Regions from separate parts of the Edwardsiella tarda ATCC 15947 genome, predicted to be linked through region 4. Evidence: predicted binding sites of a transcription regulator. Region 4 holds the regulator's gene; each other region holds the start of a gene.
The links. The regulator LexA, encoded in region 4, represses DNA repair genes until DNA is damaged. The targets are predictions, from matches to a motif close to TNCTGTATGTACATACAGNA.
Positions count from the first base shown of each region.

Region 1 (5,012 bases), 1.3 Mb from region 4:
CAATCTGTTCGCCGGTCCTCACCTGGCGCTGGCGGGCAAAGCCATCGATACGCTTATGCACAGCGACGCGAGCTAATCCGCGCATCCCCCGCGACGGTCAGGCGCTCATGCCTGGCCGCGCTTATATCATCCCCAGCAGACGGAGCACCAGGTAGCCCAGCGCCAACAGGATCAGCGGCAACAGATAGAGTGGGAAGATTTGCAGCAGGATGGTGTGATGAGGGATGACGACACGCTGCTCCAGCTGCGCGCGCGTCTGCCCGGTCTCACCTTTGGCTTGCTCGAGGATCAGATAATCCTCCAGTCCCTCACGAATGTGGCGTACCTGGCGCGTCATACGCGCCCCGGAGGTGCAGAGTGCCATGCCGACAAAGATGAACCAATAGATCACGAAAAACAGCACATTAGCGGCGGTGATCCCCTCACCCCACACCGGAAGCGGCGAATGTTGCCAAAACAGATCCAGAAACGGTGTATTGAAACGCACCATGTCGATCATCACATGAACGAAATCCAGCATCACCGCGTTGATACCCTGCTGCTTTTCACTGTGTTGGTAGAGGAAACCCAACAACGAAATCAACGTCGACAATAGCGCAGGAATGAACACTATCCAGCCCAAGATACGCTTGGCGATCGCCATCCAACCGGCCTGTTGATAGGTCATACTCACCCCTCAGTTACTTAATCCTTAAATTGATGCCGCGCAGTCTACGTGGCTATGCGCGGCGACGCAATCGGCAGGAGGCGCCCGCCACACGCTGCGGGGGGACTTGCACATCATCTGCTTAAACAAAAGCATAGTGAATGATACAGTAAGCGCACTGACTTTCTGCCCACGCAAGGAGCATCATGAGTACTGGACGCATCACCACCGCCCTCTTCGATATGGATGGGTTATTGATAGACTCAGAACCATTATGGCAAAGCAGCGAGCTGGAGATCTTCGCTGAGTTGGGGCTCAACATACACGATGATGTGCCAGAGACGCTGGGCCTGCGCATCGATCAAGTGGTTCGCCTGTGGTATCAACGCCAACCCTGGCGCGGCCTGAGCCAACAGGCGGTGTGTCAACGCATCCTGGATCGGGTACTGGAGCAGGTGCGAGAGACACGCCCGCTATTGCCCGGCGTGGAGGCGGCGCTACGCCTATGCCGCCAGCAGGATCTGCGCATCGGTTTAGCCTCGGCCTCGCCGTTACCCATGCTGCAGGAAGTGCTGAAAATGTTCGCCCTGGAAGAGTACTTCGATCACGTGGCCTCCGCCGAGCATCTGCCCCATAGCAAGCCACATCCGGAAGTCTATCTGGGGGCCGCCGAGGCGCTCGGCAGCGATCCCCTGTCCTGCGTCACGCTGGAGGACTCCTTCAACGGCATGATCGCCACCAAAGCGGCGCGTATGCGTTCGATCGTGGTGCCCGCCGCCAGCGCCTTCGACGACCCGCGCTGGGCCTTGGCCGAGGTCAAGCTGGCATCGCTAGAGCAGTTGCGCGCGCGCGATCTCCAGCCCTGACGCCCCCTCAGCGGGGAGCCACGCACCCGGGGTCGCACAAAAAGGCCCCTTTTCTGTATATTTATACAGCAAACAGCCATCAGTGACGCTGTCACCTATTGCAGAATCGTCTGACTACGATACTCTGGATAAATTCACAGTATTTAGATTAGGCACTCTCATGACGGCGGAAGGCCATCTCCTCTTCTCGGTAGCCTGCATCATCCTGGCGAAGAAGGCCGAGGTGACGCCGGTACTGGCGCACGGTGACTGGTGGCATATGATCCCCGGTGCGTTGCTGACCAGCCTGTTACCGGACATCGATCACCCGCGCTCCTTACTCGGTCAGCGGCTACGCTGGATCTCGGTGCCTATCGCCCGCGCCTTTGGCCATCGTGGTTTTACCCATAGTCTGCTGGCCATCGGGGGGGCGCTCTATCTGCTCAACCACGAATGGCCCAGTACCACCTGGGGGATCCCCGCCGATGCCCTCCAGGCGATGATCATCGGTTACCTCAGCCACCTGCTGGCCGACATGTTGACGCCCGCCGGGGTCCCCTTGCTCTGGCCAATCCGTTGGCGCTTTCGTCTGCCGCTACTGGTCACTCGCCAGGGCAATCAGCTAGAGCGTGTACTCTGCCTGGCCTTGGTCGGCTTCTCCCTCTACTGGCAAGGCAATCTGATGCCGCTGATGACCTTGATCCAGCACTATACTGGCCACTACTGGTAACCCTCACGCCCTATCCTCACCACACGTTTTAAGCCGCCTTGCCTCTCCGAGACGAACGGGGCGGCCTGCCAAGCCGATGATAGCGGCCGTCGTCGGCAATCTGCTGACTGCTGCGGACTGTCCGTTGCGTGCACCCTGCATGCTGCCATCGCCCCACCCTGGAGCCCGATCCAGTACGGCACGTCCTAGCGCCGACTCGCGGCGCGATCCCCCGGCGGCCAAGCGAGCACACTACGGGTAACGCGCGCTGACTCACACTCTGCTGGCTGAATTTGCGACAATCTCGCTCTTATCGTTATATTTAATTCCATTTCGTTCTAAAACGGGCAGCGGGAGTACTGATAATCTGTCGCCCAGAATGTCGATCGAATGATCGGCCATAACAATGACAACGGCATCTTGGTTGAGAGGACTTTGGGATGAACCTACCGCTTATCGGTAATATCGTGGCGTTTGTCGCGCTACTACTGCTACTGGCGCGCGCGCGCCATACTCATTGGAGCCTGGCGAAGAAAGTCTTGGCCGGTCTGCTACTCGGCGTCCTGTTTGGTCTGGTGCTGCAACTGATCTACGGTGCCGACCATCCGGTGCTCAAGCACTCTATCGCCTGGTTCAATATCGTCGGCAACGGTTACGTCCAACTGCTGCAAATGATCGTCATGCCGCTGGTCTTCGTCTCGATCCTCAGCGCCGTGGTCAAACTGCATAATGCCGCCTCCCTGGGCAAGATCAGCCTGTTAGCGATCGGCACCCTGCTGTTCACCACCCTGATCGCCGCACTGGTCGGTGTCGCCGTCACCGATCTGTTCGGCCTCACCGCCGACGGCTTAGTGCAGGGCAGTCAGGAGAGCGCGCGCCTGCAGATGATCGAAGGCAGTTACGCCGGTAAGGTCGCCGATCTCAGCGTGCCGCAGCTCATCCTCTCCTTCATTCCGAAGAATCCGTTCGCCGAATTAACCGGCGCCAGCCCGACGTCGATCATCAGCGTGGTGATCTTCGCCGCCATCCTCGGCAGCGCGGCGTTGCAGTTACTGAAAGATGATGGCGAACGTGGACCTCGTGTGCTGCAGGGCATCGATACTCTGCAGGCGTTGGTGATGAAGTTAGTACGCCAGGTGATGAAGTTAACGCCTTACGGGGTGTTCGCGCTGATGACCAAGGTGGTCGCCAGCTCGAATATTCACGACATTATTAAGTTGGGCGGGTTCGTCGTCGCCTCCTACCTCGGTCTGGCGATCATGTTTGTGGTGCATGCCCTGATCCTGTCGCTGGTCGGCATCAATCCGCTGCGCTTCTTCCGCAAGGTGTGGCCGGTGCTGACCTTCGCCTTCACCAGTCGCTCCAGCGCCGCCAGCATTCCGCTGAATGTCGAGGCGCAGACGCGCCGCATCGGCATCCCCGAGTCGATCGCCAGCTTCTCCGCCTCCTTCGGCGCCACCATCGGTCAGAACGGTTGTGCCGGCCTCTACCCGGCGATGCTGGCGGTCATGGTCGCGCCGACCGTCGGCATCAACCCCTTCGATCCGATCTGGATCGCGACCCTGGTCGGCGTGGTGACCGTCAGCTCGGCCGGGGTTGCCGGCGTCGGCGGCGGCGCCACCTTCGCCGCGCTGATCGTGCTACCGGCAATGGGACTCCCGGTTACCCTGGTCGCGCTCCTGATCTCTGTGGAACCGTTAATCGACATGGGGCGGACCGCCCTCAATGTGAACGGCGCGATGACTGCCGGTGCGGTCACCAGCCAGCTGCTGCGTCAGACCGATCGCCAGGTATTCGACGCCGACCAAGACGCCGAACTGCAACACTAACCCGCTTAGCGCTACACGCAACGACAACGGGGGCCACTCGGCCCCCGTCTGCATCAAGACTCACTGCGGATCAGAACGGATAACTGTGGCAGCCCATCTGCTCGGAAATGCGGCGCGCCGCCCGGTGCAACATGGCCACATACTCCTGCTTGGCCTCCTCGGAAAAACGTAAGGTCGGGAAAGAGATGCTCAGTCCGGCCACCACGACGCCAAAACGATCAAAGACCGGCACGGCGATGCAACGCAATCCCTCTTCCTGCTCTTCATTATCCTCACCGTAGCCCTGGGCATGCACCTGTGCCAGCGCCTGCTTCAGCTCGGCCACACTGCCGATAGTGTGTGTGGTACTGCGCGTAAAGACGATCTGCTGGCAAATCTCATCGACTTCCGCCGCGTCGCGCCAGGCCAGTAAGACCTTGCCGATGGCGGTACTGTGCAGCGGATTGCGGCGCCCGATACGGGAGTACATGCGCAGGTTGTACATCGAGTCGATCTTATGGATATAAACGATACCATCCTCATCCAGCGCCCCCAGATGAATGGTCTCGCGCGTCAAACGCGATAGCTCACGCATCTCCACATCCGCCAGACGGATCAGGTCAACATTTTGCAGCGCATGGGCGCCGAGCTCGAACAGCTTCAAGGTCAGGGTATACTTCTCCGTCTCGCTATCCTGAGCCACATAACCCAGCGACTTCATGGTCTGCAAGAAGCGGTAGACGGTACTCTTGGACATCAACACCCGCTGCGAGAGCTCGGTGATACCGATCTCCCGCTCTTCACTCAACGCTTGCAGAATGCCAAAGACTTTCAGGACAGAGGAAACGGCATCGGGCTGTTTATCGATTTCTAGTGTCATAGGGTCAGCTCAACCTTATCAAAAAAAACGAACCTGTGTTTCATTATAGTCGGAACAGGAGGGGAATGACAGCCATCAACCCACCGACAATGCAGGCGCTACGGCAAGATAAGATGATTGCCAG
Region 1 covers NZ_CP084506.1:1,984,622-1,989,633, forward strand. The annotation lists gene DCL27_RS09155 (fructosamine kinase family protein) at 1-76, shown strand, start outside; gene DCL27_RS09160 (YniB family protein) at 122-667, opposite strand; gene hxpB (hexitol phosphatase HxpB) at 853-1,512, shown strand; gene DCL27_RS09170 (metal-dependent hydrolase) at 1,673-2,221, shown strand; gene DCL27_RS09175 (L-cystine transporter) at 2,641-4,029, shown strand; gene kdgR (DNA-binding transcriptional regulator KdgR) at 4,100-4,888, opposite strand.
Region 1: the regulator LexA is predicted to act here: its motif matches at 1,564-1,583, upstream of DCL27_RS09170 (metal-dependent hydrolase).

Region 2 (5,012 bases), 590 kb from region 4:
AGCTGGGTCGCCGCCTGCGGCAGCGTACCGGCGCGGCGATCACAATGGCGCTGCCAGAAGACATGGCAGATCCCCACCACCAGAACCGTCGCCAAGGCGGCGGGCCCCTGGTGATACAGCACATACTCCACCACATCCATCTCAACGGCCTTGGCACCACGAATGGCGTCGATCGCCGTTGGGGTATAGGCGACGCCGAGCGAGGTGGCGATCACCCCGGCCGCCGAGGCGGCGGAGAGCCCCAACCCCAGCATGATGGGGAACATGGTGCCCATCAGCAATACCGCCAGCCCGGTGGCCGAGGGAATGGCCAGTTGCAGCAAGCTCGCCAACAGGTAGGAGAAGAACAGCAGCGTATAGGGAGACTGGAGGCGGCGCAGAGGACGCGTCACCACCCGTACCACCGACTCATTGGCGCCGATATGATCCATATAGTGGGCAAAGCCCATCAGCGCCATGATCATCAAGCCCAGATCGGCGGCGCGAGTGCTAAACAGATCACGCACCACCTCGAAAGGATCGAGCGCGCCGATCCCCGTGGTGGCGACGCCCTTGGGCAACACATTGCCCCACCCCGCCAACTGCGTACAGAACATCAACAGCAGGCCAGCCACCAACAGCACCGGCTCGGCCTTATAGCCGCGTAGGATCAGGCGGGCCACCACCACGATCACCAGCAGCGCGATAATCACCTGGATCATGCCTGCTCCTCGGCGGTGAAGTGGGCATGCGTCTCGGCAATCACCGCCACCACCACCTCGCTAGCCGCCCGTAGCGATTTCACCGGCAGGTACTCATAGATGGAGTGGAAGTTATGCGCCCCGGTAAATAGATTGGGGCAGGGTAATCCTTTCTGTGACAAGACGGCGCCATCATAGCCGCCACGCATCGGTACCGGACGCGGCGTGATGCCGCAGCGCTGATAGGCACGTAACGCGATCTCGACCGGGAAAGCCGCCTCCCCTTGCAGGCTGTTGGCGACGTTGGCATAACGATCGGAGAGACGGGCATCGACACTCCCCCCGCCCCATAGCGCCGCACAGCTATCCGCTAGTTGGCGAATGAACGCCATCCGCTGGCGATAGCCTGCCTCGGTAAAATCGCGGATATCCAGCTTCAACACGGTGCGCGCACTATTGCCGGCTAACTGCTTCACCCAATAGTATCCTTCGCGACCCTCGGTATACTCCGGCGCCTCACCCGGCGGCAGCATGGCAATAAACTTGTGCGCCATCAGCAGCGAGTTCTTCAACTTACCCTTGGCGGACATCGGGTGCGCCGACGCGCCGGTGAACACCACCTCCACGTCGCCGGCATTCCAGTTTTCACACACCAGCTCACCAATACCACAACAATCCAGGGTGTAAGCAAAGTCGGCAGCGAACGACTCGGTATCGAAAGCCTTGGCGCCACGTAGCCCCTGCTCCTCATCCGGTACGAAGCCGATCTTGACCGGGCCGTGGGCAATCTGCGGATTAGCCTGCAAGAATTGCAAGGCGTTCATGATGGCGGCGATGGCCGCTTTGTCATCCGCCCCCAACAGGCTGGTGCCGTCGGTCACGATCAGCTCATCGCCGATGTAATCAGCCAGCTCGGGGAACTCGCTCTGACGCAGGTAGATCTGCCGCTCGGCGTTCAGGCACAGATCGCCGCCATGATAAGGCAGGACTTGGGCATGGGTATCGGCGCTCTGTTCGGCGCTGGTGTCCAAATGGGCGAAGAACGCCACCGTCGGCAACGACGCGGTACAGTTCGCCGGCAAGGTGGCGGTGACGATGGCGTTCTCCCTCACCACCACCTCCTCCAGACCGAGCGTACGCAACTCCTCCCCCAAGCGTTGCGCCAGACGCAATTGTCCCGGCGAGGAGGGCATGATGCCCTGCGCACCCTTGTCACGATCGGTGGTGGTATTAATTTGGGTGTAACTAATAAAACGATCAATAATATCCATTATTTATACTCCTTGAATGCCAACGCCGGGAATTATAAAAGTAATGGTCTCGTAAAAGTTTGAAGCGACAGCAAGAACGGTAAGAAAAACGCCAGTGGGGAGGCGGAGGGATAAGGGGGTGGGGACTCACGCGATAAGCCTGCAACTATCCGCAACGCGATAATGAGTTAACGAGATAGAGAGAAGTGTGCGCTAGAGCGGCTAGAGGATGTCCAGTGTGAGCTGTTTCTGCCGTTGCGGATCGGGCAGCATCACATGCAATCCCACCAGACGAACCCCGCGTCCGGCACGGCGCGTCTCCCAGACCTGGCGCGCCACCGCGAACAGATCGTCCCGATCGAGATAAGGGTAGGCGTGCTCCTGCGTCGTCAATTGAAAGTCGGCAAACTTGAGTTTGACCCCCTGCCGGGCAATGCGCAGATCCGGTTGGACGCGAGCCAAACGCCGCTCCAACTCGGGATACAGCTGCGCTAACAGTTGCTGGCAGGCCGCCCAATCACTGATGTCCTGCGCCAGGGTCTTTTCTACGCCAACCGATTTACGCTGCCGAGTGGGATTGACCTCGCGTTCATCCCGGGCGTGACTCCGCTCCCACAGTACACGGCCAAATTTACCGAAACGACGCAGCAAGGTGGCAAGATCGTAGGCGCGCACGTCGGCACAGCGGTGTAATCCCAGTTCGGCCAAGCGGGCCGCCGTCACCCTCCCCACGCCGGGGATCTTCGCCAACGGCAACGCCTGAACAAACGCATCGACCTGCTCGGGCGGAATCACATACTGGCCGTTGGGTTTATTGATATCCGAGGCGATCTTAGCCAGAAATTTCAGCGGCGCCACGCCGGCGGAGGCGGTCAAGTGTAACTCGTTGGCGATATCGGCGCGGATCTGCTGCGCGATACGCGTCGCCGAGCCCTGTAACAAGGGACAGTCACTGACATCGAGGTAGGCCTCATCCAGCGATAGCGGCTCGACCAAGGCGCTATAGCGGCGGAAAATCTGCTGGATCTCCCCCGACACAGCCTTATAAACCGCCATACGCCCCGGACGCAACGTCAGATGCGGACACAGCTTCAACGCCTGCGCCGTCGGCATCGCACTACGCACGCCATAGCGCCGCGCGGCATAGTTCGCGGTGCTAATGACCCCACGCCGCTCGCCGCTGCCGCCGATCGCCAACGGGACCTCGCGCAGCGCCGGAAAATCGCGCATCTCGACCGCGGCGAAGAAACAATCCATATCGATATGAATGATCTTACGCATCTGAGCGCCCCACCCTCAATCAATAACTGTATAAATATACAGCATTGTGTATTATTATTCAACCCGCCACGTTTTATCATCACGCTAATAAACTATAACCAAATAGATAGCTTCCCGCACGGTCGTAAATAATAATAAGAGTAAACTTTAATTATGATGTAATTTTAACCAAGAAATATTTATCGATGGGTAATTCACCATGCGGATATTATCAATCATGATAACCAACCATTTCACAATGTTTCATCCTTCTGCCACTCTGTGTCATTAGAAATTAGCAAACAAAATCGATTAAATAATCAGGCATAGCATTTGCATTCTCATCATCTAGCGCCATTATTGAGATTCCCATCACACAACCATCACGGCCTATCATTATTTGATTTGTAATATGAAACTATCGGCCTCGATTACAGCATAATCAGCTCTTTGTGATGGTTACACTATTTATTTTCAACTGACTTATTTTGTGGTGCTAGAATTAAACACGTTAGCTCGCCGGGTATGAATAATTAAGCAGATACCTCGCCAGCAGTTTTGTTAGCTGTTTAACTACAGCGAGGGGACAGCTTCCCCAAAATATAGAGTCACTATATGTAATATAGCTTTTAGTTACCTATCCGTGGTCGTTCTCCTTTTCCCAACGCAGCTAGCGCTGAGAGATGGGTTTGCGGCTTATCACACTTGTGATAAAGACCATATCAAGGACATCCAAATGAAAGCGAATAACGGTAATAGCAACAAACAGTGGGCCAAATATCGCGAAGAAATGTGCTCTGCATTTCCCTCTGCATTCAGTGACGATAATGATCCTTTATCCAAGTCTATAGCCAAAGCCATTGAACATCTGAATAAGCTGCGTCCTAACGATGGTGGCCCAGCTTATCTCGGCCAAAATCCGGCTTTGACTATTGATTTCGATAAAGTTAAAGATATTGAAATGGCGGATAAAATGAGCAGCAGCGATCAGGTCATCGCACAAACCAGCGCGCTGTTCGAAGGGCTCCCTAACTGGGGCCATCCGCTGACCATGTGTAACGTGATCCCGCAGGCCAACACCGCCTCTATTATCGCGGCTATCATGTCAGAGATTTTCTCCCCCAATATCTTAGAAGGGGAATATTCCTGGAACGTGCACCGCGCCGAACTGGAAAGTGCGGGGATGCTGGCCAACTTGGTCGGTTGGGATGCTAAACATTCAGGCTGTGTCTACACCTATGGGGGTTCAGGCTGCTGGACCTATCATGTAAAATACGCATTGACCCGTGTGTTGCCTAACTCCCGTCACAGCGGTATCCGTACCGATGCCAAAGTACTGTGCTCACAGCAGGCGCACTACACCATGCTAAACAGCACCGACTGGATGGGGTTGGGGATGGATAACATCATCCGCATCAAGACCGATCCCGACACCAACGCCATGGATCTGCAAGATTTGGAAGCGGTGCTGAAATCATTGCAAGCCAAGAAAATCCCAGTCGCCTCCGTGGTATGTACCATGGGGACCACCGATGCCAACGCCTTTGACCCGGTCGCCGGGGTACGTAAACTGCTGGATCAATATCCGAACGCCTCCCCTTACGGTAAGGCACTGTTGTACTGCGATGCCGTCACCAGTTGGTCATGGTTGGCCTTTAGAAAATATGACTTTGCCAAGAACCCGCTGCAATTCACCGAGGCACTGTTACCGTTCATCGAAGCCAACTGCCACGCGCTGGAAGCGATGAAGTATGCCGATGCCATTGGCTTCGACTTCCATAAAGCCGGCTTTACGCCTTACGCCAGCAGCTGCTTCACCTAT
Region 2 covers NZ_CP084506.1:2,714,881-2,719,892, forward strand. The annotation lists gene dcuC (C4-dicarboxylate transporter DcuC) at 1-701, opposite strand, end outside; gene pepT (peptidase T) at 698-1,951, opposite strand; gene dinB (DNA polymerase IV) at 2,153-3,211, opposite strand; gene DCL27_RS12680 (pyridoxal phosphate-dependent decarboxylase family protein) at 3,927-5,012, shown strand, end outside.
Region 2: the regulator LexA is predicted to act here: its motif matches at 3,236-3,255, upstream of dinB (DNA polymerase IV).

Region 3 (5,012 bases), 1.4 Mb from region 4:
AAAGTCAGGATAAACCTCTTGCCGCAATCGCCGCAGCAAGGGCAATGATTGCGCCGCAATCCAGCCAAATAAGGCACCGGCCAAATCGCACTGGATCACCGCCGAGAGAAACTGAGCGGGTTGTAATAACCCGTAATGCGGATGGTGCCAACGCACCTGGATCTCCGCCCCCTGAAGATGGCCCGTTTTCCCCCATAGCGGATAATACTGCAGGGAAAACTCAGACGCCGAGAGGGCAGATTGTAATCTTTCCCACAATATTTCTCGTGACTCCTGCTGCGCTTCCGGCGCCATCACATCACTTAATAGATGGTAATGTTCAGTATTCATTCTGTTATCTGACGTTATTTCACTTCTCGTTGGAGAAGTCATGGGACTTTACGGTATAGCGCGCCGAAGTTGACATCCTGTCATGATTGCAGCAGTCACTCATCATTTTTATCCTACGTATTGTACCCGTTGTCTATGAGACGACCAATTATCATTTTGATACACGACATCAACGTTCCTTGTATATTAGTATGATTAATCAAATAGTATCCTTATACGGTACTATTCTAGCGCAGAACAACCGAATGAGTAGATATAATCAACATTGGAACAAGATGAATATCCAAAAAAACCAGATTTATTGCCTGGCGCGCACATCAATACAAAATAAAAAACCAATTTATGCTCATCTTTGAGCGTTAATCTCTATTTAAATAGGAAAAGTAATAACGCGTAAGCCTATACGAGATAAAAAATAAATTATCGCTTACGCTTATCTATTAGCCAATAGATACATCCAGACTCCATTTACGCACACTGGAGCTCACCCGAGAGGGTTATCGCCATCTCTCCAACGCTCCGCTGATCAGGGGAGCGGGCTCGATTAGCCTAACCGCCGCACCAGACGAAAGGCGATCATATAAAGCGCATCCTGATGTGGGTAGATTTCTTGGATCACGCGACGTAATTCCGCCAAACTCATGTTTTCTTGAGCGGCATGCTGTTCATTCAACTGAGAAAAATCCAACGGTGTTACGCTGATCACCTCAATCACACAAAACAGCCGCGTCTCCTCGTAATAACCAACCGTTAATTGTTGGCCGGGATGAAAATGTGATTCACTGCGATCTCGCAAGGTGATGGTCTTACGACCGGCGAGAATATCTGCGGCAAAACGCTGATAAAAAGTAATATCGGGTTTGATGAGTGTCATAGATGTAAGGCGGTAATCGAGATGAGAAATTATGGCGAGCATAATATCTCGCCATAATCTATACGCCAATCAATATTATTTGACGCCAGGCGCATGCGCTATGTCTACGCCTCGACACGCCCGCTAGCGCTATGCTACGCCACCTGGCGTTCTGCTCCCTCTTCCGTCTCGCTTACTCGCCCCTCATCGGCATCACTATTTTGTAACGAGGCAAGACTAGCCCCTCGCAATAGACGAGAAAGTGACTCTTTCTGCTCAGCCAGGTAGAAACCTAACGCCTCACGCGTCTCCTCCGCCAGTGTCACAGGCGATGAGGCCAACCACTCGCTTAAGTTATCGGCGAGATCGAGCATCTTGTCGTAATTATCTGCCTCTTTCTTACTGGCAAAGGTCATTTTTTCCACCCCATCGCGTACCACAACATATTGAATCGTTACTGCCATCTTACTCTCGCTCACTGCGTCACTGTTTTTATATACAGTAAAGGATGGCGGCGCTCGCTGCAAGTCTTACGCCATCAGGCGACCAGGGATAACTACGCGAGCAACGAGAGGAACAAGCATAAAGCAGAGTAAAGCAGCGCATCGACTAGGATAGTGTGACAACACAATGCGGAATAACAGGGTGGGATGACGATGATAAAACAACAGAAAACGGCCCCATCAAGGGCCGTTCATACCGCTGGCACCCGTATTAACACCACGGTGTCAGCGTGCATGCAGCGTGGTGAATACGCTGTATTTACAGGGCAACCACGTCGGCCGCAGCCGGGCCGCGCGGGGAGTCCTGAATAGAGAACTCAACCTGCTGACCTTCTGCCAAGGTCTTGAAACCGTCGCTCTGGATAGCAGAGAAATGGACGAAGACATCTTTTGAGCCATCAGCTGGCGTGATAAACCCAAATCCCTTGCTTTCGTTGAACCATTTGACCTGGCCGGTTTTCTTGCTCATTACACTTTCCTTCACTTTAAAATATTGCCCGTAGGGGCGACTCACCCTAAGCGTGGCGACACACTCATCGGGTAGTAGAAACATCACTCCAGATATTTCTCCACCAGAGAACGTGCTCCGTCTAAGGACGGCATTATTAAGGCATAAATTATCTGATGGTGCAAATCATTCACCATATTTTCGCCCCTCGAACAGAGCATCATAACGGCTAGCACCATCTTTATTTTCATGGGGAAAACAAATGCAATTAAATATAAATATCCTTTTAATACATGATGTTAGCCATTTACCCCCAATAAACCCCATCGGAAAACGCTTGATATTTCATTATTATGATCAAAATCACAATGATTAAATTATTCTCTTAAAATATAATTTATGAGATTTTTCGACATTGAATAACCGCTGTCGATGAGAGCTGTGACATAAAAAAGCGCCGAGCCAATGCCCGACGCCAATAATAATTAGGAAATTATCACTATTGCCAATCAATCCTAGCGCGGTACACGCAACCCACCCTCGACGCCTTTTGGACTGAGCAAGACCTGCCATAGCTGAATATTGCGCGCGCGGAAGGCACCAGCGCACGCCGTCAAGTAGTAGCAAAACATACGATAGAAACGCTCGCTGTAGTTGGCACTGATCTCTGGCCAACACGCCTGAAAACGCTGATACCATGCCATCAAGGTACGATCATAATCCGGTCCGAAGCTGTGCCAATCCTCCATGACAAACAGCCCTTCGCTGTGCGTCGCGATGTGCGCCACAGAAGGTAGACAGCCATTAGGGAAGATATACTTATTGATCCAGGCATCAACATTGAGATCGGTCTGATTCGACCCGATGCTGTGCAACAGGAACAATCCATCGGGTTTGAGATTACGCGCCGCGACTTCAAAGTAAGTACGATAATTCTTCGGCCCAACGTGCTCAAACATCCCAACGGAAACGATGCGATCATAGTTGTTGTTCAGATCGCGATAATCCTGTAGCAGGATCTTCACATCCAATCCTTGGCAGCGGGCCTGCGCCATCTTCTGCTGCTCGGCGGAAATGGTGACCCCTTCGACGGAGACCCCATAATGTTCCGCAGCGTAGTGTGCCAATCCTCCCCAACCACAACCGATATCCAGCAACTTCATGCCAGGCTCGAGCTGTAACTTGTCACAGATTAACTTCAATTTATCTTGCTGCGCCTGCTCCAACGTCTCGGCCTGTTTCCAGTATGCACAGGAGTATTGCATGTAAGGGTCGAGCATCCGACTAAACAGATCATTACCCAGATCGTAGTGCTCCTTACCCACGATCCAAGCGCGCTTACGGCTCTGGAGATTAAACAGACGCGCAGAGGCGATGCGCACGATATCGGCGAAATGCTTCGGTAGTTGGCTGTCGAGGCCCGCGGTGAGAATCCGCTGGAAGAAGATATCCAAGCGTTCGCACTCCCACCAGCCATCCATATAACTCTCCCCCAAACCGAGGGAACCCTCTTGTAGGACTCGGTGAAAGAACTCTGGGTTTTTCACCTGGATATCATAGGGTTGGCTACCATTTATCGCAATTCCGGCCCGGTTCAGCATCTCTTCCGCGATGCGATACCAGTTATCCTGTTTTAATGCGCTTTCTTCAATACAGGTCGCACTACTCATTACACATACCTTCCCGCCGTACTCATGCATTCCCGCGTTCATACCGCGCTGTTGAAGTCTTAAACGGTCGGATCCCTTCCGGCCAAAAGCATTTATCATACAATATTATTTATATTACAAAGCTTCAAGCCTCGATGGCTGATGCCGCACGGACAGGGATCTGAACAAAACGTGCCTTTCTACCCCCATCACCGGCGTTTTTTCAGTATATATCTGCTTCCCGTCACGAAAATCACCTCCCACGTTATAGCGCACAAAGTGGCAAACCCTGGTCAGGCTCACTGATATAACAATATGAAATTAAATTGCTTTTATTATTTTTTCCTTTTTGTTGCGCATTGTAAAAAAATCTTTCACGTTGCCACGCAAACGTTTTCGTATATACTGCCGGCGACCACGCTCACATGGAATACAGGAACAGATCATGCAGCTCATCGGAACCGCCCTTCGTCCTCATGCCACTCGGATCATGTTGTTAGGTGCCGGAGAACTCGGCAAAGAGGTCGCCATTGAGGGCCAACGCCTCGGGTTGGAGGTCATCGCCGTCGATCGCTACGCCGATGCACCGGCGATGCAAGTCGCTCATCGCAGCCATGTCATCGATATGCGGGATGGCGAGCAGCTATGCGCCCTGATCGAACGTGAGCGTCCTGACTACATCGTGCCGGAGATCGAGGCCATCGCCACCCAGACGCTAGATCAGTTGGAGAGTGATGGCGTCCGCATCGTGCCCAGCGCCCGCGCAGTGCAATTGACCATGAACCGAGAAGGTATTCGCCGTCTGGCCGCCGAAACGCTGGGGCTACCCACCTCCCCTTACCGTTTTGCTCGTGATATCGCGGCATTTCGCCAGGCCGTGAGCGAGATCGGTTATCCCTGCTTCGTCAAGCCGGTGATGAGTTCATCGGGGAAAGGGCAAAGCATCCTACGCAACGCCAGCGAGATCGACGCCGCCTGGCACTATGCTCGGGAAGGTGCCCGTGGCGACGCCACCAGCGTCATCGTCGAAGGCGAGGTTTGTTTCGATTTTGAAATCACCCTGCTGACCATTCAAGCCAGCGATGGGATCCATTTCTGCGCGCCGATCGGCCATTACCAACAGGCGGGGGATTATCGTGAATCCTGGCAGCCCCAGGCGATGAGCGCCGTGGCGCTGGAACGGGCGCAGACGATCGCCGCCCAGGTGGTACGCGCCCTCGGCGGCTATG
Region 3 covers NZ_CP084506.1:1,899,374-1,904,385, forward strand. The annotation lists gene DCL27_RS08760 (EAL domain-containing protein) at 1-330, opposite strand, end outside; gene yqfB (N(4)-acetylcytidine aminohydrolase) at 875-1,195, opposite strand; gene DCL27_RS08770 (YebG family protein) at 1,339-1,647, opposite strand; gene cspE (transcription antiterminator/RNA stability regulator CspE) at 1,946-2,155, opposite strand; gene cfa (cyclopropane fatty acyl phospholipid synthase) at 2,650-3,804, opposite strand; gene purT (formate-dependent phosphoribosylglycinamide formyltransferase) at 4,229-5,012, shown strand, end outside.
Region 3: the regulator LexA is predicted to act here: its motif matches at 1,668-1,687, upstream of DCL27_RS08770 (YebG family protein).

Region 4 (5,012 bases):
CATCTGCGCGATGCCTTTAGCGATAAGGTGGTTGCCGGTCTGTTGTTTGGTAAAGTGCATCGGGCGCGCGAGTTGGGGCTGACGTTGACGATTGTCGAAGGCAGCCAGTTGCATGCCCTGCCCAGCGGTTTAGATAGTACAGAATTCGCGGCGGTGCTTGGCAACCTGCTCGATAACGCCTTCGATGCGAGTCTGAAGAACCCGGCGGGCAATGGGAGCGTCGAGGTGTACTTGTCGGATGAGGGGGCGGAGGTCATTATCGAGGTCGCCGATCAAGGATGCGGCGTGCCGGATGCGTTGAAAGATAAAATTTTTGAGCAGGGCGTCAGTAGCAAGGTGGAGGAACCGGGGGAACATGGTATCGGCCTTTACCTGATTGCCCGCTATGTGGGACGTTGCGGGGGCACCATTACGCTGGAGGATAACCAGCCCTATGGCACCCTATTTTCTGTATTTATCCCGAAGGTGAAGAGTGAGCATGAATAAAATCAATATATTAATCGTCGAGGATGAGACTCCACTGGCTGAGATGCACGCGGAGTTTATTCGTAATCACCCCGGCTGTGGTCAACTGTGGCTGGCCGGTAATCTGGCGCAAGCTCGGGCGATGATTAAAAGCTTTCACCCGGATTTAATCTTATTGGATAACTATTTGCCCGATGGGGTAGGGGTACAACTCCTGCATGAGTTGGCTCAACAACGTTACCCTGGTGGTGTGGTGTTGACAACCGCTGCCAGCGACATGAATACCGTTTCCGAGGCGGTGCGTAGCGGCGCCTTCGACTATCTGATTAAGCCTATCGCCTACGAACGTTTGGGACAAACGTTGGAGCGTTATCAGCAGCGTCACTCCATGCTCAGTGGGCGCCAGAATGCCAGCCAACGTCAGATCGATAGCATGTATAACGCCTATGCGCGCGGCGACAGCAAAGAGGATCTGCCGGTGGGCATCGATGCCTTGACGCTGGAGAAGGTGCAGGCGTTATTCGTCGATGAGCAGGCACGCCATACCGCAGAGAGCGTGGCGCAGAGCTTGATGCTGAGCCGTACCACGGCGCGCCGTTACCTAGAGTTTTGCGCCGCACGCCAACAGATCGTGGCAGAGATCGTCTACGGCAAGGTGGGGCGCCCACAGCGCATCTACCGCGCACAGAGTAAAAATTGACGTTGATAGCGCGCTGGGGGCTTATCGGGGATCGCACCTAGGGCCCGCTGTTTTGTGTATTTCACGGTTTTAAATTATCCGCTACCTGTATATACTCACAGCAAAACTGTATAAACGAACAGGGGGCGGAATGAAAGCATTAACGGCCAGGCAGCAGCAGGTCTATGATCTGATTCGCGATCATATCGAGCAAACCGGCATGCCGCCGACGCGTGCCGAGATTGCTCAGCGCCTCGGCTTCCGCTCGCCCAATGCTGCCGAGGAGCACCTGAAAGCGTTACAGCGCAAGGGGGTGATCGAGATTGTCTCCGGCGCCTCACGCGGTATCCGTCTGCTGATGGAGGACGAGTCTGGCTTGCCCTTGATCGGTCAGGTCGCCGCGGGTGAACCCTTGCTCGCGCAGCAACATATCGAAGGGTATTACCAGGTCGACCCCTCGCTGTTTAAACCCAGTGCCGATTTTCTGTTGCGGGTGAATGGCATGTCGATGCGCGATATCGGCATCCTGGATGGCGATCTGTTGGCGGTGCACAAGACTCAGGATGTACGCAACGGCCAGGTTGTTGTGGCACGCATTGAAGATGAAGTCACAGTAAAACGATTGAAAAAGCAGGGGAATGTGGTGCAATTGTTGCCGGAAAATAGCGATTTTCAGCCCATCGTCGTCGATCTGCGCGAGCAGAACTTCACCATCGAGGGGCTGGCAGTGGGAGTGATCCGTAACGGCGACTGGATCTAAATCGCCCCAGGCTTGAGCCGTTTTGGTTCCACTCGGCCGATTCACGCCGTCATTTCTCTACCCCGCGGACATCGAGTGCGCGGGGTTTTTTTATGGTGCTTGCCGCGGTCAACGCGGGCTAGCTTGATAAGGGGGAGGGATGCGAGGTTTCCCGCAGGCGGACAAGGCGTTATGGCGCCTGGCGTTGCCGATGATCCTATCCAATGTCTCTGTACCCCTGCTGGGGGTGGTGGATACGGCGGTGATCGGCCATTTAGATTCACCCGTTTATCTGGGCGGGGTAGCAGTGGGCAGCATGGCGACGACCTTTCTGTTCATGTTATTGCTGTTTTTGCGTATGAGTACCACCGGGCTATGTGCCCAAGCCTACGGCGCAGATGATCGTCCGGCCCTGGCTCGAGCCTTGGTTCAGCCCCTGCTCATGGCGTTGCTGGCCGGTGGCGCGATTGTGGTATTGCGTGGCCCATTGATCGAATGGGTTCTGCATATCGTCGGTGCCGAGTCGGCAATTCAGGCTCAGGCGCAGCTCTTCATGAGCATTCGTTGGCTGAGCGCACCGGCGACCTTGGCCAATCTGGTGATCCTCGGTTGGCTGTTAGGGGTGCAGTATGCCCGGGCGCCGGTCCTTCTGCTGGTCACGGGCAACCTGGTCAACATCGTTTTGGATCTCTGGTTCGTGGTCGGTCTGGGCTGGAAGGTAGCCGGTGCGGCGTGGGCCACCCTGATCGCCGACTACGTCACCCTGTTATTGGGAGTGGGGTTGCTGCTGCATGTCATGCGGCGGCGTGGATTACGGCGGGAACATTTCCATCACGCCTGGCGCGGCGATCTGCGCCGTTTGCTGGCGTTGAACCGCGATATCATGCTGCGCTCGCTACTATTGCAGATCTGCTTTGCCTCACTGACGGTGATCGGTGCGCGTCTCGGGGCCAGCGTGGTCGCGGTCAATGCGGTGCTGATGAATCTGCTGACCTTCACCGCCTACGCGCTCGACGGTTTCGCCTATGCGGTTGAGGCACACTCTGGTCGAGCTTATGGCGCGCGCGATGCCGCCGGATTGCAGCGGGTATGGCGCGCCGCCTGCCGTCAGGCCGGCATGGTCGCCCTGCTATTTGCCGTCGCCTATGGCCTGTTTGGCCGTGACATCATTGAGCTATTAACGACGTTGCCCCAAGTGCGCGCATTAGCGATCGCTTATCTTCCTTGGCAGATGGTGTTGCCGTTACTCGGGGTGTGGTGTTACCTATTGGATGGGGTATTCATCGGTGCGACGCGTGGGGCGGATATGCGTAACAGCATGGCATTGGCCGCGTTGGGTTATGGCCTGACATTGTTGAGCGTGCCCTGGCTGGGTAATCAGGGTTTATGGTTGGCGCTGGCGGTCTTTTTGACGCTGCGTGGCCTGTCTCTGTGGCTGATCTGGCGACGCTGTTGGCGCGAGGATCGTTGGTTTCCCTCCCCCTCGGCAACGTAGGAGGAGGCGGGAGACGCGGGATTAGTGTGACGCGGGCTCTGTCTCTGCCGGCTGTTGCGCACAGGCCTGACAGAGGCCATGTGCCTCGATCACACTGTGCTGCACGCTAAATCCCGCCTGTTGTGCCAGTAGTGCCAGTTGCTGTTGCAGGGCATCGGCTGGACGCTCATGCACTTGACCGCAGCGGTGGCAGATGAGTAACGCCGAGATGTGGCTCGGTTCGTCGAGGTGGTGGCACATCACGTAGCTATTGGTGGATTCGATCTTGTGGATGAAGCCTTGTTCCAGCAGGAAGTCGAGCGCCCGATAAATAGTCGGCGGCTTGGCTTGAGGTTCGGAGACACGCAGCAGATCGAGCAGATCATAGGCGCTGATGGCGCCTTGCTGGGCGGCCATGAGGCGTAGTACCTCCATCCGCTGTGGCGTGAGGCGGACATTCCTCTGCCGACAGAGCTGCTCGGCTTGGGTTAACAGTCGCTGCAAATTTGGGGTGGTCATGAGTGCGGTTTCCTGCCAGTAGCGTACCGTGATTTTACCACAATTAGGGCCTGTCTCGTAATGGGCGCCTTTGTCTAGGTGACATCTGCTACGCCACGGCCGCGTGATGAGGTTGGAATATCACCGCTAGTATTTAAGTCCACCCCTCGCATAAAGAACCTCAATAAACTTACACCCCGGGGTTGTAGGGGTTGTAGGGGTTGTAGGGGTTGCCGGTTGAGGGTCAGCCTTGTTGTTTTCTTGTCCTAAATATCGTTGCTATTTCGCCGGATGGGCAGACGCGTACTGGATGACAGGGTAATTTTTCCTGTTCTAAATGAATGTCGGTTTTTGACTGGGCCCGCTGAGTGTTGGCTGGGGTGGACTGACATTATTGATCGGAGCGATAAATAGATAGAGAGGTCTAGCGGTGGACCTCTAGCGCCGCACGATCGCCCGCGATGCGCAGACGACGGAAAGGATAATAATGGATATGGATATTATCGTGGCGATCGAGAGTTGGCCTTTACGCCAGGCAATCTGCGCAATTTACCAGCCACACTCTACGATTATTCAACTAACGGATCTTTCCCTGTTGCCTGAATTCGTGGATCGCGCCGAATCATCCGGCATGCTGTTGATGACGGACTGGCGCCGTGAACGCTTATTGCACGGCATGGATGATATCCGTCGGCACAGCATGCTACCGGTGATTATCATTAATCGACGGGAAAGCTATTTAACCCATCTGGTCAGTCAGTTTTTCCCCGGGACCTACGCCTTTAGCTACGATGCCTTTCATCGTCATACCCAGCGTCGTAGTTTTCACCCGTTGGATCTGTGTTTTTTGCCGTATTCGCGTGGCGTGTCCGCCTCTCGTGGAGGGCGTAGCTCGCTACGGGAACGTCTGAATGCTTTCGGTTTTATGACGTTGTATCAGCGGGGCGTGACGCTACGTGAAGCCTCGGTACTCATCAGTCTCTATTACCGTAATAACATCACCACTACCGCTCGTCTGTTAGGGATGCATGAACAGGCGGTGGTCTACTGCAAGCGAGCCCTGAGTAAAAAGTTGGGGCTCGATCCTAATCGCACCGATCTGATCCGGGAGATTTTTCTATTACCGAGCGAGGCGTATGGCGAAGCGTGCGTGGATG
Region 4 covers NZ_CP084506.1:3,306,122-3,311,133, reverse strand. The annotation lists gene dpiB (sensor histidine kinase DpiB) at 1-486, shown strand, start outside; gene dpiA (two-component response regulator DpiA) at 479-1,165, shown strand; gene lexA (transcriptional repressor LexA) at 1,296-1,904, shown strand; gene dinF (MATE family efflux transporter DinF) at 2,044-3,378, shown strand; gene zur (zinc uptake transcriptional repressor Zur) at 3,400-3,876, opposite strand; gene DCL27_RS15350 (hypothetical protein) at 4,343-5,012, shown strand, end outside.